One region of the Rhodoferax sp. GW822-FHT02A01 genome, then DNA from elsewhere that is predicted to be linked to it. Evidence: predicted binding sites of a transcription regulator. Region 1 holds the regulator's gene; the other holds the start of a gene.
The links. The regulator sigma-54, encoded in region 1, starts transcription at its own class of promoters, with help from an activator protein. The targets are predictions, from matches to a motif close to TGGCANGNAANCTGCTTT.

Region 1 (5,320 bases):
TTTTCTTCCAGTGGCTGGCCAATTGGGTGAAGAAGGCCACACCGTCTTCGGTCTCGGCCAGTTCGCGGGCGCCATAGCGGGCCTGCACGCCCTCACCGGCCACACCGCCAATGCCGATGCGCTCGCCGTAGGGTGGGTTCAGCAGCATGACGCCACCGCCTTCGATGGGTGGCATGCGCTGCAGGGCGTCACCACCACGGAACTCGATGACATCGGCCACGCCCGCGCGCTCCGCGTTGCGCTGCGCGAAGTCGACCATGCGGTGCGACACATCGCTGCCGTAGATCAGAGCTTTCTGGCCGGGCTCGGGCTTGACCACGGCGTCAGCCGCTTCCTGCTTCATGGCCTGCCAGACCTTGGGCTGGAAGGGCACAAACTTCTCGAAGGCAAAGCGGCGCAACGAGCCCGCCGCAATATTGCAGGCAATCTGCGCGGCTTCGATGGCAATGGTGCCGCTGCCGCAGCAGGGGTCGTACAAGGGCATCAGGTCGTCGTCACCATCGGCCCAGCCGCTGGCGGCGATCATGGCGGCTGCCAAGGTCTCTTTCAACGGCGCATCGCCCTTGTCCTCGCGCCAGCCCCGCTTGAACAATGGCTCACCGGACGTGTCAATGTAGAGCGAGCAGCTGTCAGTGGTGAGGTGGGCATAGATGCGCACATCGGGCCACTGTGTGTTGACATCAGGACGCACGCCCCCCGAAGTCTCGCGGAAGCGGTCGCAGACGGCATCCTTGACCTTGAGTGCTGCAAAGTTCAGCGACGTCAATGGGCTGTGCTGGGCGGTGACCTCGATCTTGATGGTCTCGCGCGGTGTGAACCAGCGCTCCCACGGCACCGCCATGGCGGCGCGGTACAGGTCCTGCTCGTTGCGGTATTCGGTGTACGACACCAGCACCAGCACACGCTGTGCCAGGCGGCAGTACAGGTTCAGGCGCATGGCGTCCGTGAACGATGTGCGCACGGCCACACCGCCACGCTGCTTGGTGATGCAACCGGGCGGCAGGCCGGTGATGCGCAGGATTTCGGGCGCGAGGTAATCCTCCACACCGGCGGCGCAGGGAAGAAAGAGTTGCAGTTGGTTCATAGCGCCTTGCGCAGGGATGCGGGGGCGATCTTCAGCCCCTCGCGGTATTTGGCCACAGTGCGCCGGGCACATTCAATACCCTGCTCCTTGAGCATCTCGGATATCTGGTTGTCTGACAGCGGCTTCTTGGCACTTTCGGCGCTGATGAACTGCTTGATGAGTGCACGCACCGCGGTGCTGGACGCATTGCCGCCGGACTCAGTGCCCAGGCCGGAGCCGAAGAAGTACTTCAGCTCAAAGGTGCCAAAAGGCGTTGCCATGTACTTGGCGGTGGTCACGCGGCTGATGGTGGACTCGTGCAAGCCCAGTTCGTCGGCGATCTCACGCAGCACCAGCGGGCGCATGGCCAATTCGCCATGGGTGAAGAAGCTCTTCTGCCGCTCCACAATCGCCGTGCTCACGCGCAGGATGGTGTCAAAGCGCTGCTGGATGTTCTTGATGAACCAACGCGCCTCCTGCAGCCGTTGCTGCAGCGCGGCGTGGCTGGCGCTGTCCTTGCCACCGCGGTGGTTGCGCAGCACATTGGCGTAGATGTCATGCACCTTGAGGCGCGGCATCACATCGGGATTGAGCATGACGCGGAACTTGGGTGCAGCCGCCTTGTTGGCGTTGGTCACCGGCACCACCAGCACGTCGGGCACCACGATGTTGCGCTCCACGTCGATAAAGCGCCGCCCCGGCTTGGGTTCCAGCCGCGCAATCTGCGCTATGGCCTCGCGCACCAGGGCATCGCTGCCCACGCCCAATTGCACCAGCCGCTTGATGTCACGGCGCGCCAGCAATTCCATGGGCTGCTGGCAAATGCGCAGGGCCACTTCCAGTTGCTCGCGCTCTTCGTCTTCCAGGTCCGGATTGCGCAGCAGAGCTTTCAATTGCAGACTGAGGCACTCGCTCAAATTGCGGGCACCGACGCCAACCGGCTCCAGGCTTTGCAGCAGTCCCAGGGCTACCGAGAAATGGTGCACCAGGTCGTACAACTGCTCTTCATCCTGCGGGTTCAAGGTGCGGGCCAGGTCCTCGAGCGGCTCTTCCAGATAGCCGTCATCGTTGAGCGACTCGATCAGGAAACGCAGCGCGGCAGCGTCTTCGGCGCTCAGGCGCAAACCCAGTGTCTGCCGATGCAGGAAGGCCTGCAAGCTCTCCTGCGTGCGGGCCAGCTCGGTGGCGTCCTTGTCTTCGTCGCCAGTGAGGTTATTGGTACTGGCCTTGGCCTCGACGCCCCACTCGCCGTCGTCCGGGGTCATTTCGGTGGTGCCGTCGCCTTCCCAGTCGATGCCTTCGTCCCCGCTCAGGGGACTGTTGTCTTCATCACTGCTGGTGGAGGCCACGGTGCTGCTGCCCAGGTCGGGCATGGTGGCGGAAAACTCCACATCCTTGTCGCCTTCACTGACCGGCGTATCCGCCTGTGCGATGCCGAACTCTTCCCGCTCGGCATGGTCCTCACCCAGTTCCAGAAAAGGGTTCTCGTCCAGCATCTGCTCCACTTCCTGGCTCAGTTCGAGCGTGGAGAGCTGCAGAAGACGGATCGACTGCTGCAACTGGGGCGTGAGCGCCAGATGCTGGGAGACGCGTAATGAGAGACCTTGCTTCATTACATCTTGAAGTTTTCACCCAGGTACACGCGGCGTACCTCGGGGTTGTCAACAATTTCCGAAGGCGTGCCTTCGGCCAGCACGCGGCCATCACTGATGATGTAGGCGTGGTCGCAAATGCCCAGGGTCTCGCGCACATTGTGGTCGGTGATGAGCACCCCGATGCCGCGCGCCTTGAGGAAGTTGATGATGCGCTGGATCTCGATCACCGCAATCGGGTCGATGCCGGCAAACGGCTCGTCCAGCAGGATGAAACGCGGCCCGGTAGCCAAAGCGCGGGCAATCTCCACGCGCCGCCGCTCACCGCCCGACAAGGCCAGCGCCGGAGACTCGCGCAAGTGCTCGACCCGCAATTCCTGCAGCAGATTGGTCAGCCGCTTCTCGATCTCCGCGCTGCGCAATGGAGTGCCGTCTTCGTCGCGCTGCAGTTCCAGCACGGCGCGCACGTTGTCTTCCACATTGAGCTTGCGAAAAATCGAGGCTTCCTGCGGCAGGTAGCCCAGCCCCAGACGCGCGCGCCGGTGTATGGGCATGGACTCGATCGAATTGCCGTCGATGGAGATGTCTCCTCCACTGGCCCGTAGCAGTCCCACGATGATGTAAAACGAGGTGGTCTTGCCAGCGCCGTTGGGACCCAGCAGGCCCACCACTTCGCCCGTACGCACGGTCAGAGACACGTCCTTGACCACCTGGCGCTTGCCATAGGACTTTTGCAGATGTTGCGCCGTCAAGTTCCCCGCAGCAAAACCACTCACTTGGCGGCCCCCCCCAGGGTCGCGGATGGTTTGAGCGGCAACGGGGTTGCGGCAGGCGCCGGAGCACTGGCTTCGGGCTTGGGGGTCAGCATGACCCGCACGCGACCGGTTCCCAGGGCGCCTGTCGGTCCCTTGGTGTTGGCGGCACCATCGACCGTAAACAGGTCGGTGAGATTTTCATAAACGATGACACCGCCGGTGATTTCATCGGCCAACGTGGCGCCACGCAGTCGGCGCAACTGCGCCTTGCCGGTGAAGGTCACGGTATCGGCCTTGCCGTCATAGGTGATGGTTTCGCCCTCCCCCTCGATGAACTCGTCCAAGGCTTCGCGCTTCTGCCGGTAGAAGGCCAGCTTGTCTGCGGAACCGGTGGCAACGCCAAATTGATATCCGTCAGGATCCTGGCGCACATCCAGCCGATCTGCGCGGATCACGATGGTTCCCTTGGTCAGCACAACCTTGCCGGTGAATACGCTGACCTGCTTGAGGTCGTCATAGCGCAGCGCGTCGGCCTCGATGTTCATGGGCTTTTTCTGGTCGGCTTTTTCGGCGCGCACGCCACCGGCTGCAAACAGCAGCGTAGCAATCACCAACGAGAAAAGAATGTGTTTTTTCATAAAGGCACGAAACTTGCACACAGTGCGCACGGCCATTGTAGCGAGCGCATGGCATGTTTTATGCCTTGACGAAAATTGAATCGTGTGTGCGGGATTACCCGCAGAAGTTCAACCTACGGTGTTGATGCGGGAAACCAGCTCTTTGACCACCGTGTCGGCCCGCTCATTGGGTACCTGGCAGGTTCCAGCATTTTCATGGCCACCCCCACCGTACACCAGCATCAAGGCACCGATATTGATGCGCGAGGTCCGGTTGGTGATGGATTTGCCCACCGCGCAGACGGTGTTTTGCTTTTGCACGCCCCACATCACATGGATGGACACGTTGGCCTGGGGAAACAGCGCATACACCATGAAGCGGTTCACCGCGTAGATGGTGTCTTCGTGGCGCAGGTCCAACACCACCACGTTGTTGTGGACCGTGGAACACAGCTGCAGCTGGGCTTTGGCCTTCTGGGCATGCTCGAAATACAACTCCACCCGCTCCATCACGTCGGGCAGCTTCAGTATGTCGTCAATGCCATGGGTGCGGCAGTAGTCGATCAGATCCATCATCAGCTGGTAGTTGCTGACCCGGAATTCGCGGAAACGGCCCAGGCCGGTACGCGAATCCATCAGGTAATTCAGCAGCACCCAGCCAGTGGGGTTGAGGATTTCATCAACACTGAACTGCGCGGAGTCACCCTTGTCGACGGCCTCCATCATTTCATTGAAGCGCGCGCCAAACTGGGCGGTGCCACCGTAATGTTCAAACACCACCCGCGCAGCCGATGGCGCATCCGGGTGGATCACATGGTTGGCGGCAACATCGTTGCGCAAGGTCTCTGACGCATGGTGGTCAAACGACAGGTGCACCCCCGGGACGTAGGGGAGATTGGTGGTGATATCGCGGCTGGTGACCTCGATCTTGCCATCCTGCATATCCTTGGGATGGACGAACTTGATGTCATCAATCAGGTTCAGCTCTTTGAGCAAGACGGCGCATACCAGGCCGTCAAAGTCACTTCTTGTAATAAGCCTGAACTTGGAATCCGACATGGCGTATGCCCCGCTGAGTGATTGATATTGCAATCATTCTAGTTCGGGGATACGTCACTTGTCACCCGCGACCGTGGACCCGGCCTCAGGGTTTTCCTATTTGCCGCTGCGCACTGTCGCAGCCAGGGCTTCAACGACCTTGATAGCCTTGTCCATGCCCTTGGCCAGAGAACCGTCCACGTAAAAACGGCCGGCCACACCCAGCGCGGGCACGCCTTCGACCTTGTAGCTGTT
Region 2 (5,320 bases), 1.2 Mb from region 1:
TGGCCATCATGTCGCCAGGTTGGCGGGCCAGCCACTCATCGTAGATCTTGTAGTGATCGCGGATTTGCTCACCTTTGGAGAAGAACTCGTAGGGCAGCTTGGTGTACATCTCGTCAAATTTCTGCATAAATCCTCTTGAACTCAATCTCTGTTGATCTTCTAAGCAAGCTTCGCACCAACATACTAACCCTGATTCATCGCTCGACTCATGCACTCCTATGGAACACGGTGACTCCAGTAATGCACGCTTTCGGTACGCGTGCAGTGCACCTGCGCAGGCTCTGTCGAGAGCCATTGCATAGCACCACAATGAGGCGAGTCACGCACCACAATGCCGCGCTCCTGGTAGCGCTGCAAGACCGTGGCAGCCGGATGTCCGTAGCGGTTGCGATACCCCGATTGAACCCATGCTTCATGCGGCTGCACGGCATCCAGAAACGCATCGCTGCTGGAGGTCTTGCTGCCGTGGTGAGGGACCAGCAGCAAGTCTGCCTTGATGGCAGCTTGGGCCGCAACCAGCGCATCCTCCTGGGGCTTTTCAATATCGCCTACCAACAATGCCACCACGGGCACGGGCATGGCGGCACTCTGGATGCGCAGCACGCAGGACAGCGCGTTGGGCTTGCGCGGTGATTCGTAATCCCCAGCCTGCGGATGCAGCATGTCGAACTGCACGCCGTCCCACTCCCAATGCTGGCCCGCCACACAGCGCTGCGCCGGATGCACAGCTTGCAGCCTGTCGTCCGCCGCAATGGAGCTCAGCAGGGTGGACTGGGGTTGCATGGTCAGAACCGCCGCAGCGCCGCCGATATGGTCGGTATCGCGGTGGCTGATCACCACCGTATCCAGACGCGTGTTGAGGGCCTGCAGCAGGGGCAACAGCACGCGGTGTCCGGCATCACTCTCCAGGCTGTAGCGCGGCCCGGCGTCGTACAACAGCGCATGACTGGCCGTGCGCACCAGCACGGCATTGCCCTGCCCCACGTCGGCCGCCAACAACTCGAACGCACCGTGGCCCGGAACCGCCGCCTGCCACAGCAGCACCGGCAACAGGAGCGGCAGCCCCAGACCGCGTACATGCCAGGGCAGACGCGCCAGCAGCAGAATCCCGCCCACAACACCGGCCGCTGCCAGCCACCAGGGCGCCGCAGGCAATGCCAGTGTGGCCCAGGGCCAAGCCACCAACGCCTGCAGCACGGACAGCAGCAGCGCAATGGCGCTGCCTGCCAAATTCCACAACCACGGCCAGGCAACGCCAGCCATCGCCAGCGGCGTGAGCACCAGCGTGACCCAGGGAATGGCAAAGGCATTGGCCACCAGCCCGACGATGGACAACTGCCCAAACAGGAACAGCGTGAGCGGCGCCAGTGCCACCGTGACCACCCATTGCTCGCGCAGCATGGCGCGCAGGCGCGCCGCGGCATCCTGCAGCCGGCCATCCGCAACCGGCTCGCGCAAGGCGCCGTCATCTGTGGCAAACAGAACACCCACCGCCACAAAACTGAGCCAGAAGCCAGCCTGCAATAGCGCCCAGGGATCCATGGCCACCACCGCCGCACACGCCAGCATCCAGGTCTGCGGCCAGGGCCAACGCGCTCCGGACAGCCTGAGCACGGTCACGATACCCAGCATCAGGCAGGTGCGCTGCGCCGGAATCCCCCAACCCGAAAACACGGCATACGCCAAGGCCAGTGCCAGGCCGCCGACCCGGGCGGCGGTGGGTGCGGGCAACCACAAGCACAAGGGCCCCGATCGGCGCCACAGCCAGCCGACCAGCCAGGCAGCAGCCCAGGCGAACATCGTGATGTGCAAACCGGAGATACTGACCAGATGCGCCACTCCCGCAGCACGAAACACGTCCCAGTCCACCCGGTCTATGGTTTTTGGTAATTTAGTCCTTCCCTGGGCAATGAGTTCTTCCCTAGGAATTTTGGGTAAATAGTTCTTCCCTGAGTCTCGATTTCAGTGAAAGCGCAGGATAAAAGAGTTATTCCCTAAAGCGCCGAAACCCGCGCCAATAGCGGCTTTCCGAATGGGCAGCTGAAATTTGTCCTACCTTGCAGGAAACCTCAACATTGCACACTCAAAGGCAATAACTGCAGCCTCCTTCTCTCTCAGGCGTTAGAGAATGTAACTGACCGTTGATTTATAAGGAATTTTCCACTTATTGGGCAAATAGTGATTCCCTGAGATATGCCATGGGTAATTGAGTCGTTCGCTTTAGGCTTGGAAATTGGCCTTCCGGAAATGATCGCCAACGTGATGCAGCGATATGGCAAAGAGCTACACAGCCTTCGCAAGAGTACCCGGCAATAGAAAACTTCTCCGGCAGCATTCGGCAGTACTTATCGAAAACGCTCCTTGAAAATCCGCTCCTAACAAAGTGCGGGAGTGCAACTAACCGCCCCCATTGGGTGCCTCAGCATCCAAAGAGCAGATTGATTCAAATTTGGTGCACTCTTGCGGATGCAATCTTTTCGGTCAGAGAAAGACTCTTTTACCCACATGTGCGGAAGGACCCAATATGCCAGGGAAGCACTCATTTGCCCGCCCAAATGTGGTTTGGGCAGCTCGAAGAGTTAGCCCTTCTTAAAAGTTCGTTGATTTTCCTCAGTTTTTCTTTATTTATTGAGGAAATAGCTCAAGGAAGAACTCTTTTTCCCAAAACCATCTATAGCGTTCTGGTCGCCCACCACCAATGCGGCAATCAGCCCTGCATACTGACGCTGCTCCACATGGGTCGCAATGCGCTCACGTACCGTCTGACGCAGCAGCGCCACCGGGTGCGTCCAGGTCTGCCCCAGCAGCTGCGGTACCGGGTCCGCTGCACTGGCCCTCACATAGGCCGTTGCCTGGACCCCGCGCTCCCACAACCACAGTTCGTAGTCAAAGCCAAAAGGGTTTCGGCTGCCGTGTGGCGCCTTGAGCCGCAAGGTCATGCGCCAACGCTCTCCGGCATGCACGTCCTCGGGCTGGCGCTGCAAGGCCACCGTATCGCCTGTTGCAGATACACCGGTGGTGTACCAGCCCACATCAACCCGGGGTGGCATGTCCACTGGTTGCCCGTCCAACACGGCCGCCTCGATGGCCAAGGTAAAGCGCAAGCCGGCCTCACTGCGCTGCGGCATGTCGACGACCACGCCCGTGACCTGCACGTCCCGCCCTTCCAGCGCCGGCAGCAGGGTTCGCGTCTCGTATGCCAGGCAACGCAAACCGGTGCTGGCAAACCCGAGCAGTGCCATCGCCAGCAACCAGCCCAACTGTCGGTGCTTCCGTGCCCAGGCCGGCCGGCGGCGTTGCCACACGCACCACGCCAGACCCGCCAGCGCCAGGAGCAGGTAGGCCCGGAGCGGCCACAGGTTAGCCTGCTGCAGTTGCAGGGCCGCCCCCAGCACCCAGCCCAGCAATGCGGCAAAGGGGCCGACGCGCTGGTGCGGTGGGTCTGAGCTGAAAAGATGCACTTCGGCCATGCCCTGCATGCTAGCGGTTCGGGCAGGCACCAAGCGGGATGGCCCGTCTCTTGCTTTTACCAAGGTGACGGCTGTCAAAGCCGGACAATGAACTCTTGCTACTATCGAAGCGACCTGCACACGCCAGACGAGGCCCAAGCACCTATCTACCGAGATACACCACCTATGTCCATTCACGCAGCGCTCAACCACGTTACCCACTACAGCTACGACCGGCTGGTGGCCCTGGGCCCGCAGGTCATCCGCCTGCGCCCGGCGCCCCATTGCCGCAGCAAGGTCATCTCGTATTCGCTCAAGGTCGAGCCCGAGACCCATTTTCTGAACTGGCAGCAGGACCCGTTTTCCAACTACCAGGCGCGCCTGGTGTTTCCGGAAAAGACCCGCGAGTTCAAGGTCACGGTGGATCTGGTGGTCGAAATGGCGGTGTACAACCCCTTCGACTTCTTTCTGGAGCCCGAGGCGGAAGAGTTCCCCTTCACCTACGAAGCCAACCTCAAGCAGGAGCTCGCGCCCTACCTGATGGCGGACAAGATGACGCCGCTGGTCGAGAGCTATCTCAAGAAGATCGACTACACCAAGCGCCGCAGCGTCATGTTCCTGGTGGACCTGAACCAGATGGTGCACAAGGATGTGAACTACACCATCCGCATGGAGCCCGGCGTGCAGACGCCGGATGAAACCCTGACCAAGGCCTCCGGCTCCTGCCGTGACTCGGCCTGGCTGATGGTCCAACTGCTGCGCCACTGCGGCTTGGCCGCGCGTTTTGTTTCCGGCTATCTGATCCAGCTCAAGCCCGACGTGAAGGCACTGGACGGCCCCAGCGGCACCGAAGTGGACTTCACCGACCTGCACGCATGGTGCGAGGTGTACCTGCCCGGTGCCGGCTGGATCGGTTTGGATGCGACCTCCGGTCTGCTGGCGGGCGAAGGCCACATCCCCCTGGCCTGCACGCCACAACCCTCGGGCGCTGCGCCTATCGAAGGCGGCGTGGACAAGAGCGAGGTCGAGTTCAGCCACCACATGCAGGTCACCCGCCTGTACGAGTCACCGCGTGTCACCAAGCCCTACACCCCGGAACAATGGGACGCGGTGATGGAACTGGGCGAGCAGGTCGATGGCGAACTGGTTGCTGGCGACGTGCGCCTGACCATGGGCGGCGAGCCCACCTTTGTCGCGGTGGATGACCGCGATGCGGCCGAATGGAATACCGACGCATTGGGCCCAACCAAGCGCGGCTTTGCCACTGCCCTGGTGCACAAGCTGCGTGACGAATACGGCCAGGGCGGTTTTCTGCACTTCGGCCAGGGCAAGTGGTACCCGGGCGAGCAATTGCCGCGCTGGGCCCTGAACATCTACTGGCGCGCCGACAAGCAACCGGTCTGGAAAAATCCCGCGCTATTTGTGGACGAGCGCAACCCCACGCATTACAGCAGCGAGGAAGCGGGCCGCTTCATCCGCACCCTGGCGGCTCGCCTGGGCCTGACCGACAAATACGTGCAGCCCGCCTACGAGGACACCTGGTACTACCTCTGGCGCGAACGCCGCTTGCCGGTCAATGTGGACCCCTTCAAGTCGCGCCTGGACGACGAGATGGAACGCTCGCGCCTGCGCCGCGTGTTCGAGCAAAAGCTCGACTCGGTGGTGGGCTTTGTGCTGCCACTCAAGTCCAGTGACGGCCCGCGCCTGACCGGCCCTGAGTGGAAGACCGGCCCCTGGTTCTTCCGGGACGAGCGCATGTACCTGATGCCCGGCGACTCCCCCATGGGCCTGCGCCTGCCGCTGGACTCCCTGCCCTGGGTCAGCGAAGGCGACTATCCCTATCTGGTGGAGCTGGACCCGACCGCGCCGCG

Region 2: AAGF34_RS22925 (transglutaminase family protein) is a predicted target of sigma-54. The motif match lies at 3,510-3,527, and genes of this name have one in related genera.

The regions. Positions count from the first base shown of each region.
Region 1 covers NZ_CP152376.1:582,881-588,200, forward strand. Annotated here, with positions in the region: gene AAGF34_RS02695 (class I SAM-dependent RNA methyltransferase) at 1-1,084, opposite strand, end outside; gene rpoN (RNA polymerase factor sigma-54) at 1,081-2,676, opposite strand; gene lptB (LPS export ABC transporter ATP-binding protein) at 2,676-3,431, opposite strand; gene lptA (lipopolysaccharide transport periplasmic protein LptA) at 3,428-4,048, opposite strand; gene AAGF34_RS02715 (exopolyphosphatase) at 4,157-5,086, opposite strand; gene AAGF34_RS02720 (thiol:disulfide interchange protein DsbA/DsbL) at 5,183-5,320, opposite strand, start outside.
Region 2 covers NZ_CP152376.1:4,834,036-4,839,355, forward strand. Annotated here, with positions in the region: gene AAGF34_RS22910 (circularly permuted type 2 ATP-grasp protein) at 1-127, opposite strand, end outside; partial or broken gene AAGF34_RS22915 (DNA internalization-related competence protein ComEC/Rec2) at 217-1,878, opposite strand; gene AAGF34_RS22920 (ComEC/Rec2 family competence protein) at 2,622-3,470, opposite strand; gene AAGF34_RS22925 (transglutaminase family protein) at 3,636-5,320, shown strand, end outside.